Regions from separate parts of the Rhizobium sp. IY2 genome, predicted to be linked through region 1. Evidence: riboswitches for the same ligand, from Rfam matches in the RefSeq annotation. Region 1 holds a riboswitch; each other region holds the start of a gene.
The links. Region 1 has a riboswitch for thiamine pyrophosphate ahead of ACMUVN_RS17715 (YkoF family thiamine/hydroxymethylpyrimidine-binding protein). Riboswitches for the same ligand answer to the same signal wherever they lie in the genome.
Positions count from the first base shown of each region.

Region 2: it holds a riboswitch for thiamine pyrophosphate, as region 1 does, so the genes downstream of both, thiC (phosphomethylpyrimidine synthase ThiC) here and ACMUVN_RS17715 (YkoF family thiamine/hydroxymethylpyrimidine-binding protein) in region 1, are expected to answer to the same signal.
Region 3: it holds a riboswitch for thiamine pyrophosphate, as region 1 does, so the genes downstream of both, thiM (hydroxyethylthiazole kinase) here and ACMUVN_RS17715 (YkoF family thiamine/hydroxymethylpyrimidine-binding protein) in region 1, are expected to answer to the same signal.

Region 1 covers NZ_JBLKNU010000004.1:400,541-407,884, forward strand. Annotated here, with positions in the region: gene ACMUVN_RS17700 (ABC transporter substrate-binding protein) at 1-734, opposite strand, end outside; gene ACMUVN_RS17705 (ABC transporter ATP-binding protein) at 815-1,615, opposite strand; gene ACMUVN_RS17710 (ABC transporter permease) at 1,612-2,418, opposite strand; gene ACMUVN_RS17715 (YkoF family thiamine/hydroxymethylpyrimidine-binding protein) at 2,509-3,141, opposite strand; TPP riboswitch at 3,132-3,245, opposite strand; gene ACMUVN_RS17720 (NADPH-dependent FMN reductase) at 3,434-4,009, opposite strand; gene soxR (redox-sensitive transcriptional activator SoxR) at 4,093-4,557, shown strand; gene ACMUVN_RS17730 (SDR family NAD(P)-dependent oxidoreductase) at 4,638-5,462, shown strand; gene ACMUVN_RS17735 (ArsR/SmtB family transcription factor) at 5,565-5,906, shown strand; gene ACMUVN_RS17740 (LysR family transcriptional regulator) at 5,977-6,870, shown strand; gene ACMUVN_RS17745 (formate dehydrogenase subunit gamma) at 7,005-7,344, shown strand, end outside.
Region 2 covers NZ_JBLKNU010000002.1:425,511-432,854, reverse strand. Annotated here, with positions in the region: gene thiO (glycine oxidase ThiO) at 1-644, opposite strand, end outside; gene thiC (phosphomethylpyrimidine synthase ThiC) at 644-2,467, opposite strand; TPP riboswitch at 2,560-2,691, opposite strand; partial or broken gene ACMUVN_RS10725 (LysR family transcriptional regulator) at 2,857-3,063, opposite strand; gene ACMUVN_RS10720 (aconitase X) at 3,138-4,895, opposite strand; gene ACMUVN_RS10715 (class I SAM-dependent DNA methyltransferase) at 5,132-5,740, opposite strand; gene ACMUVN_RS10710 (MFS transporter) at 6,107-7,344, shown strand, end outside.
Region 3 covers NZ_JBLKNU010000002.1:698,296-705,639, reverse strand. Annotated here, with positions in the region: gene ACMUVN_RS11990 (invasion associated locus B family protein) at 1-611, opposite strand, end outside; gene ACMUVN_RS11985 (hypothetical protein) at 867-1,244, opposite strand; TPP riboswitch at 1,317-1,413, shown strand; gene thiM (hydroxyethylthiazole kinase) at 1,464-2,267, shown strand; gene thiE (thiamine phosphate synthase) at 2,264-2,899, shown strand; gene thiD (bifunctional hydroxymethylpyrimidine kinase/phosphomethylpyrimidine kinase) at 2,896-3,705, shown strand; gene ACMUVN_RS11965 (GNAT family N-acetyltransferase) at 3,923-4,402, shown strand; gene ACMUVN_RS11960 (glycoside hydrolase family 3 N-terminal domain-containing protein) at 4,427-5,449, shown strand; gene ACMUVN_RS11955 (ABC transporter substrate-binding protein) at 5,493-7,139, shown strand; gene ACMUVN_RS11950 (ABC transporter permease) at 7,198-7,344, shown strand, end outside.

The DNA of each region.
Region 1 (7,344 bases):
TAGGCATAACCCTGGCGCGTGGCCTGGATGAAGGCGCGGGCGTGTTCCCGGTTTGCCGAGAGATAGGCGTCGCTGGAGACGATGACCGTCGTCTGCTCGTCGGGAATGCCATAATCGGAATAGTGGAAGCGGCCGATCTTCCGGTTCTCCAGTTCGGCGGCTATGCCTTCCCAGGTGTAGATCTCCAGCGTGAAATCGATCGAGCCATTGTCCAGCGCCTCGTAAGCGGAGGTGCCGAGGGTGACGGTCTTGACGTCGCCCTTGCCGCCGTCATTGCGGATCATTGCGGAGATCAGCGCGCTCTCCCAGGTGCCGCCAAAGCCGCCATAGGTCTTGCCGTCGAGGTCTTTCGGGCTCTTGATGTCGTCGCGTCCGCCCTTGAAGATCAGGCGTGCGGTTTCTGTCTGGACGACGCCGTAGACCATCTTCACGTCACCGCCGCCGGCGCGCTGCGTGAGGGTCTCGATCTCACTGCTGATGCCGAAATCGGCAACGCCGTTCGACACCAGTGTTCCGGCGCTGGTATCGGTGAAGGGAAGGATCTCGACATCGAGTCCGGCATCGGCGTAGAAGCCCTTCGCCTTGGCGACATAGATGCCGATATGGTTGGTGTTGGGCGTCCAGTCGAGCGCGATGCGAACCTTTGCGGGCGCCGATTGGGCGAAGGCGGTGCGGCCGGCAAGGCTTGCCGCGATGGCGGTGAAAATCGTCTGGCGGCGGGTGAGAAGCAGCATGGTGACCTCCTCAGGTCTCTAGAGCATGATGCCGAAAAGTGTCGGCGGTTTCGGACGACATCATGCTCTAACTCTATAAATTAGAACAGCGATTCAGATTTTGGGCCGACCGGCCTAAAATCATCCTGTTCTTGCGGATGAAGCAGGGTTTGCAGGATTTCGGTTTCGATCGCCTGGGCCGCCGGCGAGCCGAGGTCGGCGATGCTTCTCGGACGGGGCAGGGGAACGCGGAATTCGCGGATGATACGCGCCGGACGGGCCGAAAGCACGTAGATCCGGTCGGAGAGGAACACGGCCTCGCGAACGTCATGGGTGATCAGCAGCGCCGTCCAGCGGTGCTCGGTCCACATGCCCTGCAGCCATTCCTGGATCTGCGTGCGCGTCAGCGCGTCGAGCGCGCCGAAGGGCTCGTCGAGCAGCAGCATGTCCTGCGTCTGGACGACGGTGCGCAGCAGTGCGGCGCGCTGGCGCATGCCGCCGGATAGTTCGGAAGGATAGTGGTGTTCGAAGCCGGAAAGGCCGAAGCTCTCGAACAAAGGCGCGACGGCGGCGCGGGCCGCGCGGCGGCTCATGCCTTTCACCTCGAGGCCGAGTGCCGCATTGTCGATGATCCGGCGCCAGGGCATCAGCGCATCGCGCTGCGGCATGAAGGCGAAGGAATGCGGTGCCTGTTCCAGCGGCACGCCGTTGAAAAGCATGGTGCCGGAATCGGGTCGAAGCGCCTGTGTCAGCAGCCGCAGCACCGTCGATTTTCCGGAGCCGGACGGTCCGACGATCGAAACGAACTCGCCGTCTGCGACGGTGAGCGAAATGTCGCCCAGCACCTTCATGCCGTCGAAGGACTTCGAGATACTACCGAGTTCAACCATTGTATCGCTCATCGGCGCCGCTCCCCGGTTGGCTGCCAGGGCATGACGAGGCGCTGGATCAACAGCGTCAGCCCGAAGAGGCCGAGCGTGAGCACGGCGCTGACGACGACGGCGGCGAGCACGAGATCGGGACGGAAATTGTTCTTGGCGTTGAGGATATAGATGCCGAGGCCGCGGGCGGCGCCGGCATATTCGGCAAAAATCGCGCCAACGACGGCATAGGTGATCGAGATTCTGAGGCCGGCGAAGAAATAGGGCAGCGAGGAGGGAAGCCGGGCCAGGCAGAAAATCCGCCAGCGACTCGCCTTCATCGAATTCAGCAATTCGGCGATGTCGCGGTCGGTCGATTCATAGCCCTGCAGCAGGGCGACGAGCAGCGGAAAGAAGGTGACGAGCGCCACCAGCAACACTTTCGGCAGCAGGCCGAAGCCGAACCAGAGGACGACGAGGGGCGCGATCGCCACCAGCGGCAGGGTCTGGCTGGCGATGAAGATCGGCAGCAATGCCCGGCGCATGAAGGGCACGAAATCCATGAGGATGGAGGCTGCGAAGGCGAAAGCAAGCGACAGCGCGAAACCTCCAAGCGTCGCGCCGAGCGTCGGCCAGGTGTTTGATATCAGCGCCTCGCGGTTCAGCCAGCCCTGGATGACGATGCGCGACGGCGCCGGCAGGATGGAGGGCTTGATCCCGGAAAGATCGACATAGAGTTCCCATGCCGCCAAAAAGGCGCAGCCGGCGAGCAGGGCAGGTATGCCCCGGTAGACAGCGGCGCGGAGCGCGGTAAGGCGCGAACCCAGTGGTGGTAGCGGTGTCATCGGCGTTCGATTTCAGGCTTTCGTCGGGCACTGCATAATTCCTTAAATCGGAATCGATTTAAGGATAAAATTATGCAGCAATTTAAAGTGTTACAGCGTCCTTTGCGCGTCTGAAAAGACGCGCGGCGCTGTATTGGCTGACACCGTGATATCGAGGGTCACATGCCCCTCGGGGTCGCCGAAGCGATAGAAGGCCTCACGAATGGTTGCGAAGACGGCGCCGGCATCGCCAGAAAGCCTGGTGCAGAAATTCTTGGCGCGGTCGAAAGTGCCGGAGCGTTTGAGAAAGTCGATGCAGCCATAGATCTCGTCCATATGGGTGCCGGTTCCCATGACGTAGAGCGAGAATTGGGCAGCGGTCGGCTGTCCGGTCTCGGCGGTGATTTCAACGGCGGCAAGGGCGGCCGCTATACGGTCAGCAAGCGGCTCTGCCTGGCCGGAGGAGGGGTTGACGCCGCAGATGGCCTCGTCGGGCTCACCGGGGCAGCCGCGTGACACGGCGGCGGACAGCACGCAATGTTCGCCGGTCTTTGCGGCGGTGACGAAAAGATCGTGCATGGCGGCGAAAAGAATGTCAGGCGGGCCGACCAGCAGCGTAGAGATGTCATCGGTCTCGATGCGCAGCCGGTCGCGATAGGGATCGAGCGCCTTGACGGCATCGAGAATGATGCCGACGAAATCGCCGGACATCGGATAGAGTGACACTTGTGCGCCTGAAAACATCTGAACCTCGCTCCGCTGGCATTACCCAGATCAGCTTTGAAGGGTCCAGAGGCTTGCACCTCACATCTCAGCCCCGGCAATACAGAGCTCCCCCGTTAATGGCGCGGAAACTATCACCGGGGTTTTCTCCCCGCAACTGCAAAGTTGCGAACCCGTCCATGCGGTCGGGATGAGCCTGCCATGCCCGGTATCGCCTGATATGCCTTACTGTTGAGAACACCCGGACGGAGGTCCTGCCCGGGTGTCCCTCGAGGTTCCGTACCTGCCGGGAACGGAACCGGAGCTTGCTGCCTCAGGCGGCGATGTCGGCATAGGGGCAATCGCTGCGGGCAGTGACGAGCGCCCGTGTCCACCATTCCAGCCTTGCCATCATCCGGTCGAGCAGACGCATCGCGTCGGTGGGATTGTCGAGCCGTCCCTCGGTGTCGAAGCGGTTCCAAGGTGCTGTAAAGCTCACCGAATCGCGGATCGTGACCGCGTGGAGTTCGGCAAAGACGAGGCGCAGCTGTTCGACGGCGCGCAGGCCGCCCGATATGCCGCCATAGGAAACGAAGGCGACAGGTTTGCCCTGCCAGGGCTCGAAGAAGAAATCGATGATCGACTTCAGCGAGGCCGTGAAGCTGTGATTGTATTCCGGGGTGACGATGATGAAGGCGTCGGCCATACCAAGCCGCCCGGCGAGCCTGTCGATTTCGGGGTGTGCCATGTCACGGCTTACCGGCAGCGCGAAATCGAGCGGGTCGATGATGTCGATATCAAATTGCGGGAAGCGGACGAGCTCCTGCGTCAGCCATTTGACCACCCGGTCGCAGATGCGGCCCTCTCTCGTGCTGCCATAGATGACCGCCAGCCTGGTGGGTGTTTTCATGCGTTGCTCCTTGTCGCGATTGGACTTTACGATTATCGAAGCACGGGTTATAAAACCTCAACTAATATTGAGGTCAAGAGCCGATGGATACGATTCCTGCAACGCCGCTCGGCAGACTTCTGACGGTTGGCGAAGTGGCGGAGCGCAGCGGCCTTGCCGTCTCGGCGCTGCATTTCTACGAGACCAAGGGGCTGATCTCGAGCATCCGGTCCCGCGGCAACCAGCGGCGATACGGTCGTGACGTGCTGCGCCGGCTTGGCATCATCAAGGTGGCGCAGCGTGTCGGCATTCCGCTTTCGGAAATCCAGGCGGCGTTCGAGTCGCTGCCGCAGGGACGCACGCCCACCGTCGCCGACTGGCAGGTACTGTCGGCGCGCTGGAAGGATGATCTCGACGCGCGAATCAGGCGGCTGAGCCTGCTGCGCGACCGTCTGACCGGCTGCATCGGCTGCGGCTGCCTGTCGATCGAAAGCTGTCCGTTGCGCAATCCCTGCGATCGGCTCGGCAAAGAGGGGTCGGGTGCGCGGCTTCTGGAGACAGAGAGCTAGAGCCCTTCCCCAGAGGGGGGACTTGGCTGTGTCTCCCGGGAAAGATCGGTACCTGCCTTTCTTTCGGTCGGCGCGCTCATATGTTAAGGGCGAGTGACGCAACCGGCGGCACTGTCCGCGAGGAGGACGGCTTCGTGTTTCATCCCAGACTGTTCGAAAATCGCAATGTCGTCGTGACCGGCGCCGGCCGCGGCATCGGCCTCGAAGTGGCCCGGCAGTTCCTGGACTGCGGCGCAAAAGTGATCGTCCATACCGGGCGCAAGCCGGGACGCGAGCTGCCGGATTTCCTGCTGACGGCTGAATCCGAAAGACGGGCGCTGCTGCTGCACGCCGATTTCTCGGCGGCCGGTGGGGCGGCGCAATTTGCCGAAGACGTTCTCGCCTTCTTCGACAGGGTGCATGTGCTGGTGAACAATGCCGGCACCATGCTTGGCCGGTTTCCCGCGGCCACGCTCACCGACGCAGAATATGAGGCGATCGTGCGGCTCAACCAGACATCGGTGGTGGCGCTGACACGTGCACTGTTGCCGGCATTAAAGGCGGCTGAAGGCGCCGCTGTCGTCAACACGGTTTCGATTTCGGCGCTGACCGGCGGCAGCCCCGGTTCCTCGATCTATTCGGCCTCGAAAGCCTTCGTTGCGACCTATTCCAAGGCGCTTGCCCGTGAGCTCGCACCGGATGGAATCCGGGTCAATTGCGTGTCACCGGGAACGATCGAGACGGATTTCCATGAGCGCTATTCCTCCCGCGAAAAGCTGGAGCAGACAAGAAAATCCATCCCCCTGCAAAGGCTCGGCACGGCGGAGGATTGTGCTCCCGCCTATCTGTTCCTGGCGGCTCCCTCCCTCTCGGGCTACATTACCGGCCAGGTGATCGAGATCAATGGCGGTCAGCTTATCTGCTGATTTGCTTGGACCTTTTTTGGCATTTCGTCATTTTGGCCAATTCGCTTGTGCGAATATGCTATTGTACTGATCTACCTCATCGCCTCCCTTCCGAGATACCGCATGCCGTTGCCCAAACCCAAGCCGGGGATGACCGGCCAGGAATTGCACACACTCGCTGCAAAAGCCCATGAAGCGAGCGACCTGCTGAAAGCGCTGGCGCACCAGACCCGACTTCTCATCCTCTGTATATTGGCGAATGAGGAGCGGACGGTCAGTGAAATCGAACATATTCTGGGCATACAGCAGGCAATGGTCTCGCAGCAGCTGGCGCGCTTGAGGCTCGAAGGCCTGGTCAATACGCGCCGTCAGGGCAGGCTGGTCTATTACAGCATCGGCAATGTCAGCGTGCTCGCCTTCCTCGAATCGCTGTTCGAGCTTTTTCCGATTGCAGAAAACTGTTAGCGACCGCCCTTGCGGAGCACGGCTGCTATGTCGAAGATAGGCCCGGACGCGAAATGGCGCGGGAGGCCGGATGATCGACAAGCTGGAATTTTTCATCGCGCTTGCCAATGAAAAGCATTTCGGCCGCGCCGCGGAGGAGTGCGGCATCTCGCAGCCAACGCTTTCGGCGGCCATCCGGCAGCTCGAGGATCAACTCGGCGTCATGCTGGTACAGCGCGGTTCAAGGTTCCAGGGGCTGACGCCGGAGGGGCAGCGCGTGCTCGAATGGGCCCGGCGCATCGTCGGCGACGCCCGCACCATGCGCGAGGAGATGCGTGCCGCACGCCGCGGCCTTTCCGGCCATATTCGTCTTGCCGCCATTCCGACCGCGCTCGCCATGCTTTCGCGCATCACCACGCCCTTCCAGGAACGGCATCCCGGCGTGACCTTCTCGATCGTCTCGCGCAATTCGCTGCAGGTGCTGAGCATGCTCGAGAATCTCGAAATCGATGCCGGCATCACCTATCTCGAAAACGAGCCGCTCGGCCGCGTCACGACCGTTCCCCTTTATGCCGAGCGTTATCATCTGATCACGGCAGCCGGCAGCCCACTGTCGGATCGCGACAACGTGACCTGGCGAGAGGTCGGCGATCTTCGGCTTTGTCTATTGACTGCTGATATGCAAAACCGCCGCATCATCAACCGACACTTGACGGAAGCCGGCGCCACCGTGCATCCGACACTCGAATCCAACTCGATGATCGTGCTGTTCTCGCATGTCAGGACCGGACGCTGGGCCAGCATCATGCCGCGCAACGTCGCCAAATCCTTTGGATTTCCAGTGGAAATCCGCATGATTCCGATCGTCGAGCCGGAGGCGCATCATCTGGTCGGCCTCGTTGCCCCTTATCGCGAGCCTTTCACGCCGCTTGTCTCGGCCCTGCTGCACGAGGCGAGAGTGCTCGTACAAGACGAGGAACTCTGATAGAAAAAAACTATCGTGCAACGTGATAGCTTTATTGATCGCCGGCTGCTTCCCTGAGATGCTGCTTGCGGAATGGCACTCGGCCGGGGGAGCCCGCCATTCCGCAACGAGCGAGCCGCCGGGAGGGCTGCCTTATGACCATTCATATCGCCGAAGGCGATATTGCAGCGCGCACACGTGCCATCGTCGCCGATCTTCGCTTTCTCGAAGGGCCGCTGCTTCCCATTCTGCACGAGGTCCAGCAAGAATTCGGCTATGTGCCGCAGGAGGCCATGCCCGTCATCGCGGAGGAACTGAACCTCTCCCGCGCCGAGGTGCATGGCGTGGTGACCTTCTATCACGATTATCGTGACCATCCCGCCGGCCGGCATGTGCTGAAGCTCTGTCGCGCCGAAGCCTGTCAGTCGATGGGCGGCGATGGCTTGGCTGAGCGCGTCAAAATGCTGCTCGGTATCGATTTTCATCAGACGACGC
Region 2 (7,344 bases), on a different contig from region 1:
CGGGGATGCAGCATCCTGACCGGCCTGGAAAGGGTAATATCCGCAGTTTCCAGATAGAGCATTTCGCCGCGCACGCCGCGCAGGCCGGAAAGTCGCGGTATCGCCGCTGGCCCGGTGCAATCGAGCACGCCGGCAAACCGCCGGTCCTGCGGCTGGCATCCGCCGAAATGGAAGACGACGCCACGCTCGCGGAGCCTGCCGGCTAGTCTGGCCAGTGCGCGGCGTGGATCGAGATGCGCTTCCTGCTCGAAGAAAAGAGCCTTTTCGAAGCGGCCGGCTAGTGCAGGCTCGAGGTCGGCCACACCCTTGCGATCGATCCAGACATGACCGGTCGTGCGCGCCGCAAACCGGACGAGATCGGGAAGGTCGCGCGGCTGCGCCACGACGAGAGTACCGCGGCGGCGAACCTCGCCCGGCACGGCCTCCTCCCACCATCCGGCCGCGCCCAGGCCCAATGTCAGGACAATCTCTTCGGCCGCTTCCCGTTCGCAATAGGGCGCGAGCATTCCTCCAGCAAAGTGCGAGGCGCCAAGTCCCGCCGCGCCGGCCTTTTCGATCACCTCGACCGAAAAGCCCCGCCTGACGAGCTCATGGGCTGCCGCGAGGCCGGCAACGCCGGCCCCTTTGACAAGAAACGTAGACATTATGCGTTACCCGGAAGGTTTTCGATCGGCATGTACAGGTCGCCGCCCTCCCGATATTTCGCCGCCATCGCTTCCAGCCCTTCCTTCTGCGCTTCGGCGCGGATATCGTGCGAAATCCGCATCGAGCAGAATTTCGGACCGCACATGGAGCAGAAATGCGCCACCTTATGCGCCTCCTTCGGCAGCGTTTCGTCGTGGAAGGAACGGGCGGTTTCCGGATCGAGCGAGAGGTTGAACTGGTCCTCCCATCGGAACTCGAAACGGGCGCGCGACAACGCATCGTCGCGCACCCGCGCCGCCGGATGGCCCTTGGCGAGATCGGCGGCATGTGCCGCGATCTTATAGGTGATGACGCCCACCTTGACGTCGTTGCGGTCCGGCAGACCGAGATGTTCCTTGGGCGTCACGTAGCAGAGCATGGCGGTGCCAAACCAGCCGATCATCGCAGCCCCGATGCCGGACGTGATGTGGTCATAGCCCGGCGCGATATCGGTGGTTAGCGGTCCGAGCGTATAAAAAGGCGCCTCGCCGCAGACCGCGAGCTGCTTGTCCATGTTTTCCTTGATCTTGTGCATCGGCACATGGCCGGGACCTTCGATCATCACCTGGCAATCCTTCGCCCAGGCGATTTTCGTTAACGCGCCGAGCGTTTCCAGTTCTGCGAACTGCGCCGCATCGTTGGCATCAGCGATCGAGCCTGGCCGCAGGCCATCACCGAGCGAGAAGGAAACGTCGTAAGCGCGGCAGATGTCGCAGATCTCCTCGAAATGCTCGTAAAGAAAACTCTCCCTGTGGTGGTGCAGACACCACTTGGCCATGATCGAGCCGCCGCGGGAAACGATGCCGGTGACGCGATTGACGGTCAGCGGGATATGGGCGAGCCGCACGCCCGCATGGATGGTGAAGTAATCGACGCCCTGTTCTGCCTGTTCGATCAGCGTATCGCGATAGACCTCCCAGGTGAGGTCCTCGGCAATGCCGTTCACTTTTTCGAGTGCCTGGTAGAGCGGCACGGTGCCGATCGGTACCGGCGAATTGCGGATGATCCATTCGCGGATATTGTGGATGTTGCGGCCGGTCGACAGGTCCATGACCGTGTCGGCACCCCAGCGGATCGCCCAGACCATCTTCTCCACTTCCTCCGCCATGGAGGAGGTGACGGCGGAATTGCCGATATTGGCATTGATCTTCACCAGGAAGTTCCGGCCGATGATCATCGGCTCGCTTTCCGGGTGATTGATGTTGGCAGGAATGATCGCCCGGCCGGCGGCGACCTCCTGGCGGACGAATTCCGGGCTCACATGATCGGGAATATGGGCGCCGAAGCTTTCGCCATCGCGGCTGATGGCGTCCGCCTGTGCCTTGCGGCCGAGATTTTCGCGGATGGCGATGAACTCCATTTCCGGGGTGATGATGCCGGCGCGTGCATAGGCGAGTTGGGTCACGGCATTGTCTCCCCTCGCCCGCAGCGGCTGGCGCTTGGCCGGAAATTCCGGTGTCAGCCGCTCGCCGCTGACAAAGCCGTTATCTTCGGGACGCACATGGCGGCCTTCATAGGCCTCGACATCGCCGCGGGCGAGCACCCAGCCGCGACGGAACTGTGACAGACCCTGCTCGATGCGGATATCGGCGCCCTCGACAGTATAGGGGCCAGAGCAATCGTAAACGACGACAGGCGGCTCGCCCGATGTCGGATGGACGCTGATTTCGCGCATCGGCACGCGGATGTCGGAGTGTATATCTCCGGGGATGTAGACTTTCCTCGATGCCGGCAGCGGGCCGGTGGTGACGGTGGGTGTGAGGTTCGTTGCGGCAATGGTCATGGTTTGAGGCTCCAAGTTGCAATTGGAGACCCAGTCAATCAGCCGGAATGATGGAAAGACGCCGGCATGGAATCCACGCGGGAATCCGAAGCCTTCGAGCGCTTGCACCGTCCCTACGCCAGTATGAACTGGATCAGGTTCAACGGGTCACTGCGCCACAACAGGCAAAGCCATATTGTCCAGCAGTATCTCAGCCCCTTGCCGGGACTCCCCTGGTGAATGTCGCAAAGACTATGTCCTGGGCTGAGTTCGTGTCAACCGTGGACCTCCGTCGTCCGGCTCTTGGGCGTGTTTTGATGTGGAAGCCGGGCAGATGATTGAATGTGGAAGAAGGATAGCGCGGAACTTCCAAATTCTCGCCTTGAACGGGATCGAGCGACCAGCCACCCAATCTGGTCGGCGAAGATCGCGCCATCGGTCGTCAGCGACACTTGGCGCGTGGTCCGCACGAAGAGTTGCACGCCCAGATCTTCTTCCAGGGCCGCAATCACCCGGGTGACGGCTGCGGGCGTCATATCGAGTTCGCGCGCGACCTGCGCGAAGGTCCGCTTCTCCGCGGCCAGCAGGAACGTTCGAAGCAGCTTGTAGTCGTTCATCGATTATTTCACCAACGGCAGCCCGGGCAGCAACCGTCTCGTTACGCAAGTCTGCGCAACTCGTGGTGGCAGTGCTAGGCCTGCCTCAGCCAGGTGGGTGCCGCCTTGCTATATACCCCACTACATGCAGCCGCAACGCATGCGGCAATGCCGCCGAAGTAAAAGCGCCGACCGGTTATCCCCGGCCCGTAATGGGCATATTTGCCCGAGTTCGTCAGTATGGTTTTCGCAAGGGTGGGAATAATCGGATCAGTGATCATGCACCAGCATGTGTCCGTCACGAACTCCACCCCGAAGCGTTCGAGGGCCGCTATCAGCCCGGCTTCGTTGGCCTTATCGTGCGTTGCGCGTCCGCAGGTAACCACCATCGCCACATCCACGTGCTTCTTTCGACCGCTGCACAGGGACGCGAGCCTCTCGATTTCGCTGATCGAGAAATGCGGATTGCCGAGCGAGACGAGATCGACGCGCTCGTCGTCGGCGCTGTTGAGTTCCTCCCAACTCGACGCGAGTTCCTCGAGCCGAAGATCGATCGAAGGGACGCTGATGTCTGAGGGGACAACGGCATCCAGCGTCTTTGCCTCGGGCGTCACCCCCACGATGTGAAACATCGGTGCACTGGAAACGGTCGCAAACGCGGCGCCGAAGGCCTTGAGATCGTCATTGGTTGGGCCGGCCTGATCAAGACCGGAGACGACAGGGATAAGGTTCGATGCCAGCGCACCAATGTGATAACCGAGCAGCGGATAGAAGCTATCGTCGATGTTTTCGATATTAGCGACACTGACGACCAACCCGGCTTTGCGATTGATGTCGATGTGTGGGCCTGCCAGCGGCGCGCGGCCGGTTAGTGCGATGCAAATGTCGAGAAAGTCCGGATATTTCATTGTCCGCGCACCAAGAACGCTGTTGGCGTAGATGACGGCATTCGATTCTGCCCAGGCCACCTGCTCGCCGATCTTGGGAGCCGTCTCGAGCAGATAAGGCGCGCAGGTGAAGGTCGGCCGCGCCCCCATCTCGACATAGACGTCACCCAACTGACTGGCCGGCTCGCCAAGAACGGGATCAATACCTTGCGAGCGCCAGCGTCGATGATCGACCGAAATCGAGTTGAGCGTTGTCGGCACCACAACACACCCGCCCAGGTCCCGCAGTTTTTCGGCAAACAAAAGCGAGCCCGGTCCGGTGTAAATGCAGCCGTCGACGTGGACCTGTGAGACATCCATCAATTGTGTGGCGCCCTGCAGTTTCGCCATTCGCAGGATTATGCGGATCGCCGCTTGTGCAGCCTTGCCGTGAGCACCAGCCAGATAAGCTCTATCCCGCTCCGACAATGCGACTTCACCGAAAAGATGGCCTGAGTCTTTGCTGTGCGACGGAATGGCGTCCATTGCCAGCCCGTCGGTGGAACAGGCAACAACGTTTCCGTCGATTTCGACAAATGCCGAACTCACCACCTTGCGAAAATTCTCGGGCGTGAGCGTTACAACGGGAATAGATTGACCGAATACCTCCTCGGCGATCACGACACCGAGCGTGAGGATATCCTCCTCTCGCTCGAACAACATCGCTTTGGGACCATTGCCATTGAGCAGCAGTTCCAACATCACGCCGCTGCCAGAGCAGGACCCCCTGCCCCCCGGGATCGCGAGGATATGGTCTTTGAGACAGCGTCCGCTCAAGGGGTGATGCCGATCGATCACCTCGCCGGTCCAGGGATCGACCCCGCCCCAGAAACTCAGTTCCAGATCGCTTGCAACAACATTGCCCGAAGCCTTGCCGTGCACGTACGCCGTCCCTGCGAAAATCAGTCCGTCAACAAGGTTGACCATCCGTGAGCCTTTCAAGGTGGGTGGCTTTGCAAGCAGAGTCGTTCGAATCTGGGGCTAGCGCGATCGCGCCATCGGTAATCGAGACGGGCCCCGCTCTCTACCGGATTAAGGCGGCCTTCGCAAAACGCAGAATATGCCTGAGTATGCTGCGGGTGGATATCTGTTGCCGGCCCGCCCCAGCTGTTCCAGTTCGTGCAGAAAGTGACCGAGGGCGATCTTAGGATTTCCACGACGCTTTACGCATACCGCTGACGCGCCAGCCAGACCGTGCGCCCGCCACAATCTGGGTCTTCCGCAACATGGGCAACAACGTCAAAGCCATTCCGGTCGAGCAGCAGGCGGTATTCGTCGGGATCGAGGCTGGCATGATAGAGAGGTTCCCCTTCCAGCGTGCCGATAGTTTCGCCGAAGGCGGGTCCACTCGTGAACAGCAATGGTGCTTCCGGTTCAGCATGGTCGCGGAAGATGGAGAACATCATGCGCTGATCGGGAGGAGCAAGATGAAACAGGCTGTCCCAAGCGATCAGCCCGCCATATCTCCGATCCAGTTTCAGCGAGCGCATATCCGCCGCTTGCGCTGTCTCGCCGGGAAGATTGGTCCGGAATATGGAGATCATCTCTGGCGAACTGTCCACGCCTGTAATCAGATGACCTCTGCCGGCAAGGTAACGAGCGATTGGGTCGCCTGAACCACAACCAATATCGAGCACCGCCGCCATTCGTGGCAGCATGTCTGCAAACCGGTCGATCCATGCACGCTCCAACAGTACCGTGCCGCGCGCCGTTGTCCACGCATCAGCATGGCGACGATAGAGGTCGATAATGCGGCCGGCTGCGTCGCTCACGGTCTTACTGTCGATTTCCTATCTCCAGTGCAACAATGTGTTCCCGACAGGCGATGCTCTATCATATGCGCCGGTTCGGCGACAGCTATTGGCAACTCTACCGCGCCGTCGTCCGATTGAACGAGACATTCGACAGCCTCCTGTCCTGGATCCAGGGCGCCCGCGCGCCGCGGTCAGTTGCGAGTTTCGACCGCTTGCGCCGCATCGAGCAGTCATCCGGGCGAGTGATCACGAAGTATGTCAGGCAAACCGCGTGCTCCGTCGCATCCCCTCAGAAACAAGTTCTGATCTCCGGCCATGTGAGGTATTCATCACAGATCTAAAAGCGCTGCTCTGCTTCGAAGCGTCAATCCCCGGAGTTGCATCATGAAAATTGCGCCGCAACAGCGGATCTATGTCTGCTTCTTTCTCTTCGCCGTGTCGCTGGGGGCGCTACTGTCGAGGATGCCGGATTTGCAGGATGCGCTTGGCGTCGATAAGTCCGAGCTCGGGTTGACGTTGATTGGGGCTGCGATCGGCGCCTTGATTTCGTTGACTTTGTCTTCGCCCTTGATCGCCCGGCTCGGCGCGCGGACGACGGCGTTCATTACAGTTCTCGGCACATCTGCGCTGCTGTCGCTGGTGCCATGGATCGGTGCTGCGCCGGCCGTGTTCTGTTTGCTTTTCGTCGAAGGGCTGCTCGCCGGGGCGCTGGAGATCAATCTCAATGTCGAGATCGACCGAATCGAAGCGCAGCTGGGACGCGGCGTGATGAACAGAGCCCATGGCTTCTGGAGCCTGGGCTTCTTCCTCACGGCGCTTGTGTCTTCGGTCGTCCGCCAAGCCGGTATTTCGATGCAGCTACATCTCGCCGTGACCTTTGTCGCGGTCCTCGTCATCGGAATCTGGGCAATCACCGGCATGCGCAATGCGCCAGCGCGGATTACGGAGGACGAGGGCAAGGCGCCGCCGGTAGCGCTTCCTACCTGGGGACTAATGCCGCTCTGTGTCATCGGCATCGCCGCCTTCCTCGTCGAAGGTGCCGGGATCGACTGGTCGGCGATCTATATGCGCGACGTGTTTTCAGTCGAGCCCTTCATCGGCGGACTGGGATTGACACTCTTTACCTTTTGCATGGCGCTGGCGCGCCTGTTCGTTGATCCGCTGGTCGATCGGTTTGGTGCACGCGCCGTCGCCACGATGCTGCTTGTTCTTTCGGCGATTGGCATCTGCGCCGTCTGGGGCGCACCGCATTCCTATGTCGCACTGGCGGGCTTCGCCTTGATGGGCGCCGGCTGCAGCGCGGTCTATCCCCTCGCCGTCTCGGCGGCCGCCCAGCGTACCGATCGCGCGGCATATCTCAACGTCGCCGCTCTCGGCCAGATGACCTTCGTCGTCTTCTTCCTGGCGCCGCCTCTGCTCGGTTTAATTGCCGAACATGCAGGCATCAGGACATCCTATCTCGCCTGCCTTCCGCTGATCATCTACGCGCTCTTTTCGGTCAAGGCGCTTGCCACGCGCCGGACTGCCGATGGCGGTGGCGTTGTCGTGCGGATCGAGCGAAAGCGAGCAGATCAGCCCGCGGAACAAGGGGATCGATGCCAATCGGCATCCGGTATGTCCCC
Region 3 (7,344 bases), on a different contig from region 1:
TCGAGGGCCGGTTGCAGCCCTTTCAGCGAGAAACGGATATTGACGTCCTGGCCGTTCATCAGCCGCACCAACCCTTCGGCGGTCGAGCCCTTCTTGAGCGCCGTCGCCGTCTTCGTATCCAGCGCCAGCTGCGCCCAGCATCCGGCCTGGTTGCAATTGCGGTAGTCAAGTTTCGCAACGGGCTTGCCGTCGGCCTTGATCGACAGGCCCGAGGGCAGGAAGACGTTGAGCGGCAGCAGAGCGGTCAGCGTCAGCCCCGGCTTGCCTTTCTCGCCCTTGCCCTTCTCGCCCCCGCCCTTCTCGCCCTTGCCTTGGGACCCGGCCGGCGCAGCTGCGATCGCCAGCGTCAGGACATTGACGTTCTCGCCATCTTTGGCGACTTGCGCGATCTGGGCGACTTCGCAGGCCTCGGTGCCTTCAGAACCCGAGCAGCGATAATACCAGTCGTCGAATTTCTGGGATTTTATCGGCGGCGCCTGCACCTGCCCCGCTCCCTGATCGGCAGGAACAGCAGATTGCGAAAAAGAAGGATTCGCCCAAGCGATGAATATCAGAACGGAGGCGACTGTCTGGAGGCCCCACTTCATATCGGCTTTCAAAAATTTTCTCATTGAAAATACAACTTCAGGAAGATTTTATTGGCGTGTAAAGTCATATCGCTACAATCCATCGTTTGGTCAACCTAAGCGTGTCAGCACGGTAAAGTTTCCGTTAGATATTTACTTCGCGTTCTGGGAGTTTGATTCCACGCCCTGGGAGAGGCTTACCGCAACGAAATCGCCACCAAATCTCGACAGCCGGAATAAAACTGAATGGCGAGGCGATGAGACGACACGCAACTTACGCGAAGCTGTTCTCGTGCTCGGCTACATTGAAAAATTCCATCGATGAACGGATAGGATGAATAACTTCGCGCTATTCCAAATGCAGAAAAGTCTTGGGAAGATGAACTTCATTCTTTCAAAGAAAAGACTGCTTTCCCGCATCAGCACCCTCACCAATGCTGGCAGCCAACCCCTCACAAAGACGAAGATGTATTTTAGAAATTGATTGCACCCACGGTTGCTGCGGTTATTCCTTTTGAAAAAGGAGAGGATAGCCGCATGGCGAAAAGGCAAGGACTCGGCCAACCCGGAAGAGAACCGGCAGACGACTTTCGGGAAAACCTGGTCAAGACCCGAATCGGCGGCGATCTCTCGTCCTTCATGAAAGGCGATCCCGACCCATAAATCATCCATAGCCATCGCGCGCCGCGTCGGTCGCATGATTGTCATTTTCGAGGTGACATCAGCCCCGTTCTCTGCGAAAAGAAACGCGATGAGAGACAGGGGCGTTCGTCGACAGACGGGCTGAGAAGCACCCTTCGAACCTGAACCGGATAATGCCGGCGGAGGGAGTCGCTCGGGGTCGCGGCATCGCCCGCACGAACCGCCCCGTGGCCGCCCCCGCCTGAAAGGGGCCATATGCAGACCAAGACCACACCCGGAGCGATGCTGAAGGCGATGCGCGAGAAGCCGCCGCTCGTTCAGTGCATCACCAATTACGTCGCCATGAACATCGCCGCAAATGTTCTGCTTGCCGCGGGCGCCTCGCCCGCCATGGTGCATGCCGCGGAAGAAGCCGGCGAATTCGCCGGGATCGCCAGTGCGCTGACCATCAATATCGGCACGCTGTCGACGCAATGGATCGACGGCATGCAGGCGGCGGCGAAGACGGCGGCCTCGGCCGGCAAGCCCTGGGTGCTCGACCCGGTCGCCCATTATGCAACGGCCTTCCGCCGCAACGCCGTCGCCGATCTCCTGGCGCTGCATCCGACCATCATCCGCGGCAACGCTTCCGAAATCATCGCGCTGGCCGGTGGAGAGAGCCGCGGCCAGGGCGTCGACAGCCGCGACCCGGTCGAGCAGGCGGAAGGTTCGGGGCGATGGCTCGCCGAGCGTCAGCGGGCGGTCGTCGCCGTGACCGGCGCCGTGGATTTCGTCACCGACGGCGAGCGGGCCGTGCGCATCGAAGGCGGATCGGCCTTGATGCCGCAAGTCACCGCGCTCGGCTGCTCGCTCACCTGCCTCGTCGGCGCCTTTGCGGCAACGGCGCCCGAGGACATTTTCGGCGCCACGGTCGCCGCCCTTTCGACCTTCGCCATCGCCGGCGAAGACGCGACACTCGGCGCCGCCGGCCCCGGCTCCTTCTCCTGGCGCTTCCTCGATGCGCTGGCAGCGCTCGACGCCGAAACGCTTGACGCCAGGGCGAGGATATCGGCGGCATGAAGGCTTTCGACCTTTCGCTCTATCTCGTCCTCGACCCCGATCTCTGCGCGGGGATCGGCATGGTGGAAACGGCGCGCCTTGCCGTTGCCGGCGGCGCGACGATGGTGCAACTGCGTGACAAACATGCCGGCACCGCCGGGATGATCGAGACCGGTCGCGCCTTGAAACAGGCGCTTGTCGGGACCGGCGCCCTGCTCGTCGTCAACGACGATGTCGAGGCGGCAATCGCCATCGGCGCCGACGGTCTGCATATCGGCCAGGAGGATATGGACGCGCGCACGGCGCGGACGATGATCGGCCCTGCCATGATCCTTGGCCTCTCGGTCGAGACCGCGGCGCTTGCCGCCGCCGTCGATCCGGATCTGGTCGATTATACCGGCGTCGGGCCGGTGTTTGCGACGCCGACCAAGGCCGATCACAAGCAGCCGATCGGTTTTGACGGTCTTGCCACGCTGGTAAAGGCCTCGCCGGTGCCGTCGGTTGCGATCGGCGGCCTCAAGGCGGATCATGTCGCCCAAGTATTTGCTGCGGGCGCCAAGGGCCTTGCCGTCGTCTCCGCCATCTGCGGTACGCCGGATCCCGAAGCGGCCACGCGCCGCATCGCCGCAGAAATTCGAAAGGCCCGCGCATGATCCGCAACGTTCTCTCCATCGCCGGCTCCGATCCCTCGGGCGGCGCCGGCATCCAGGCCGATCTCAAGGCCTTTTCCGCCCGCGGCGTCTACGGCATGGCGGTGCTGACCGCGCTGACGGCGCAGAACACCCAAGGCGTCAGCGGCGTGCATCTGGTGCCGCCGCAATTCGTCGCCGACCAGATCAATGCCGTCTTTGCCGATGTGCGCGTCGATGCCGTCAAGATCGGCATGATCGCCAATGCCGGCATCGCCGATGCCGTTGCCGGTGCACTGACTGACCACCGCGACATTCCGATCGTCATCGACCCGGTGATGATCGCCAAGGGTGGCGCCGCCTTGCTCGCGCCTGAGGCGGTCGACGTGCTGACCCGCCGGCTGCTGCCGCTTGCGACACTCCTGACCCCGAACTTGCCGGAAGCGGCCGCACTGCTGCACCAGCCGGTGGCGACAAACCGAGCCGAGATGGCGGCGCAGGCCGAACATCTGCGGGCGTTTGGCCCGGCCGCAGTGCTGGTCAAGGGCGGCCATCTCGATAGCGACGAAAGTCCTGACGTCCTTGCCACCGCCGCTGGCCTGCACTGGTTCGAAGCCATGCGCGTGCCGACCAAGAACACGCACGGCACCGGCTGCACGCTCTCCAGCGCGCTGGCCGCCGAACTTGCCAAGGGCGCCTCGGCGCGGGAGGCGGTCGCCATCGCAAAGCAATATCTCGCCGGCGCGGTCGCGGCAGCCGGAAGCCTCACCGTCGGCTCCGGCCACGGTCCGGTGCAGCATTTTCATGCGCTGTGGAAAGACGGCGAATAAGCGCTCGCTCGGCATAGATGCAGCCAATCGAAACGGCCCGGCCCTCCCGGGCCGTTTTTTCGTTCCGCAGCTACTTTGCGTTGAAACCGCAGTTGCAGTGCGGGCAGTCCCTTTGACCTTCTGAAAAACCTTGTTGACAAGCCCGGTCAGATGGCCAAATCTATAACACTAAAAGGGGATACATTCCGCAATAAAGGAATAACTGGAGGAGTGACAGGTGCCAGACCTGCTTGTGAGCTTGTATTCCGCTGAGCTCGCCGACCTGAAACGGAAAGCCGATGATGTCGGCATCTCCATCCGTCCGGCCCTCCCCCCGGAACTGCATCTTATCATCAGCTGGGTTCGCGAACGGTTCAGCGAGAACTGGGCGAGCGAAGTCGCCGTCGCCTTCTCCCGCCAGCCGGTTGCCTGCCTGATCGCCGTCGACGGCGGCAAGCTGCTCGGCTTTGCCTGCTATGACACGACGGCGCGCGGCTTCTTCGGCCCGACCGGCGTCGACCCGGAAGCGCGCGGCAAAGGTATCGGGCTCGCCCTCTTCTCCGCCTGCCTGCAGACGATGAAGACGCTCGGCCACGCCTATGCCTTCATCGGCGATGCCGGGCCAGTCGATTTCTACGCCAAGACCGCAGGCGCAACCATCATCCCCGCCCCCGACAAGGGCATCTACGAAGGCATGCTGAGAAGCACGCCGAAATGACCATCTGATCCCGGAGCTACAGAATTGTCCTCGACCCCGCTCGCCCTTTTCGTCGGCCTTCCCACTCCCACGATTTCGGATGATGAATTCGCCCTTTTTCGCGACGCCAATCCGCTCGGCCTGTTCGTCGGCCGGCGCAATCAGCGCGAGCCGGAGCAGACCAAGCGGCTGATCGCCCGCTTCCGCGAAGCCGTCGGCCGCGACGACGCACCTGTCTTCACCGACCAGGAAGGCGGCCGCGTTCAGCATCTCGATGCCGGCCCCTGGCCGCTCTTTCGCAGCTTCGGCCAGTTTGCCGAACTTGCGCGCCGCGATTTCGATCTCGGCAAAAAAGCACTGCGCCTTTCCTCCCAGGCCATGGGCGCGATGATGACGGAACTCGGCCTTTCCAGCGGCTGCTCGCCCGTTCTCGACCTCGTCTTCGAGACGACGAGCGCGGTCATCGGCGCCCGCTCCTTCGGCCCTGATCCCGATTTCATCGCGGCCCTCGGCCGCGAGGTGGTCGATGGCCTGCTCGAGACCGGCAATATCCCCGTCATCAAGCACATTCCCGGCCATGGCCGTGCGACGCTCGACTCCCACAAGGAGCGGCCGGTGGTCGACGCCAGCCGCGAGACGCTCACCGCGACCGATTTCAAACCCTTCGTCGCGCTGAAGGATACGCCTTGGGCGATGGTCGCCCATGTCGTCTACTCGGCCTATGACGCGGAGCTGCCGGCGTCCGTCTCGCCCATCATGCACGACGTGATCCGCAAGGACATGGGCTATGAGGGCGTGCTGATATCAGACTGCATCTTCATGGAGTCGCTCTCCGGTACCTTGCCGGAACGCGTCAAACAGGTGCTCGACGCAGGCTTCGACATCGCGCTCCACAGCCACGGCGACATTCCGGAAAGCGAAGCTGCCGCCAAGGCCGCCCGTCCGCTGACGGAAGCCGCCCTCAAGCGGATCGTCGCCGGCAAGGCGCGCCTCGGCAATCTCAAAGTCGATGTCCGCGCCGCCCACGCAGAAGTCGAAGACATGTTTGCCAGCGCGCTGGTCTCCTGACCGGCCCGTCAACTCTCACCGCATAAGAAAAGGGGAATAAAACATGAAAAAATATCTTCTTGCCGCCGCCGCGCTGACGCTGCTTTCGGGATCGGCCATGGCGCAGACGATTCTGACGGCGAATATCGAACCGGCGACGACCTGGGTTCGCAACTTCAACCCATTCAACCAGACCTCATCGCGCCAGTCGACGCTCGACTTCATCTACGAGCCGCTGGTTATTTTCAACCGCTTCGACAGCAACAAGCCGGTCTATCGCCTGGCCGAAAGTTTCAAGCTCTCCGACGATCTGAAGAGCATCGAGTTCAAGCTGCGCCCGAACCTGAAATGGTCTGACGGTAAGCCGCTGACCGCAGCCGACGTCAAGTTCACCTATGATTACCTGAAGAAGTTCCCGGCGCTCGACTTCGTCAGCATCTGGACCTTCATCACCGATGTGCAGGCGGTCGACGCCCAGACGGTGCGCTTCACGCTCGCCAATCCGAGCTCGCTCGCCGCCGAGCAGATCTCGCAATTGCCGATCGTCCCGGAACATGTCTGGAAGGATGTCGCCGATCCCGTCACCTTCGCCAACGAAACCCCGGTCGGCAGTGGCCCGCTGACGGAAGTGCCGCGCTTTACCGGCCAGACCTACGACCAGTGCCGCAACCCAAACTACTGGGACAACGAGCACCTGAAGGTCGATTGCATGCGCTTCCCGCAGCTTGCCGACAACAACCAGATGCTGACCGCGACAGCCGACGGCACGCTTGACTGGGGTGTCTCCTTCATTCCCGATATCGACAATGTCTATGTCTCCAAGGATCCGGCGCATTTCCACTATTGGTATTCGCCGAGCAGCATGGTCGCCTTCCTCTTCAACTTGGAAACGGCGAACGAGAACAACAAGAAGGCCTTCAACGATCTGAAGTTCCGCCGGGCTGTCAGCATGGCGCTCGACCGCAAGACGATGATCGACGTCGCCGGCTACGGCTATCCGACGCTGAACGAAGATCCTGGACTGATGGGCGAGCTTTACAAGAGCTGGGCGGACCCGTCCGTCAAGGCCGACTTCGGCAAGTTCGCAACCTATGATGCCGATGCCGCCAAGGCCCTGCTCGACGAGGCGGGCTACAAGGATAAGGACGGCGACGGCTTCCGCGACAATCCCGACGGCACGAAGATTTCCTTCTCGATCATCGTCCCCAGCGCCTGGACCGACTGGATCGACACCGTCAACCTCGCCGTCGAGGGCATGCAGGCAGTCGGCATCGACGCCAAGATCGAAACGCCTGAGGAAGCCGTCTGGACCGGCAACCTCATCAACGGCACCTTCGATGCGGCGATCAACAGCCTGCCGGCATCGGCCTCGCCCTACTATCCTTACAAGCGTGCCTTCAGCGCTTCGGACAAGGGCAAGACCCGCTTCACCGCGCAGCGCTGGTTCAACCCGGAGGTCGAGAAACTCGTCACCGAGTTCACCCAGACCGCCGACCTTGCCAAGCAGAAGGAAGCGATGAACAAGGCGCAGCGCATCGTCGCCGAAAACATGCCGATGATTCCGCTGTTCAACAATCCGAACTGGTATCAGTACAACACCAAGCGCTTCACCGGGTGGTCGACCAAGGAAAACCCCTTCGTCAATCCGTCGATCTCGCGGACCAATCCGGCACGCCTCTTGAACCTGCTCGCTCTCGAGCCGGTCAAGTAAGCATCATGATCTCCGGAAGCGGCGTAGAAAACGCCGCTTCCGCGACGACGGAGTTCCCATGGCTTTCCTGCTTCGCCGCCTCGTCTTCTACATGGCAGCCTTCATCGCGGCAGCGACGATCAATTTCTTCCTGCCCCGGCTGATGCCGGGCGATCCCGTGCAGATCATGTTCTCCAGCGCCGGCACCGAATTGCCGCCGGAAAGC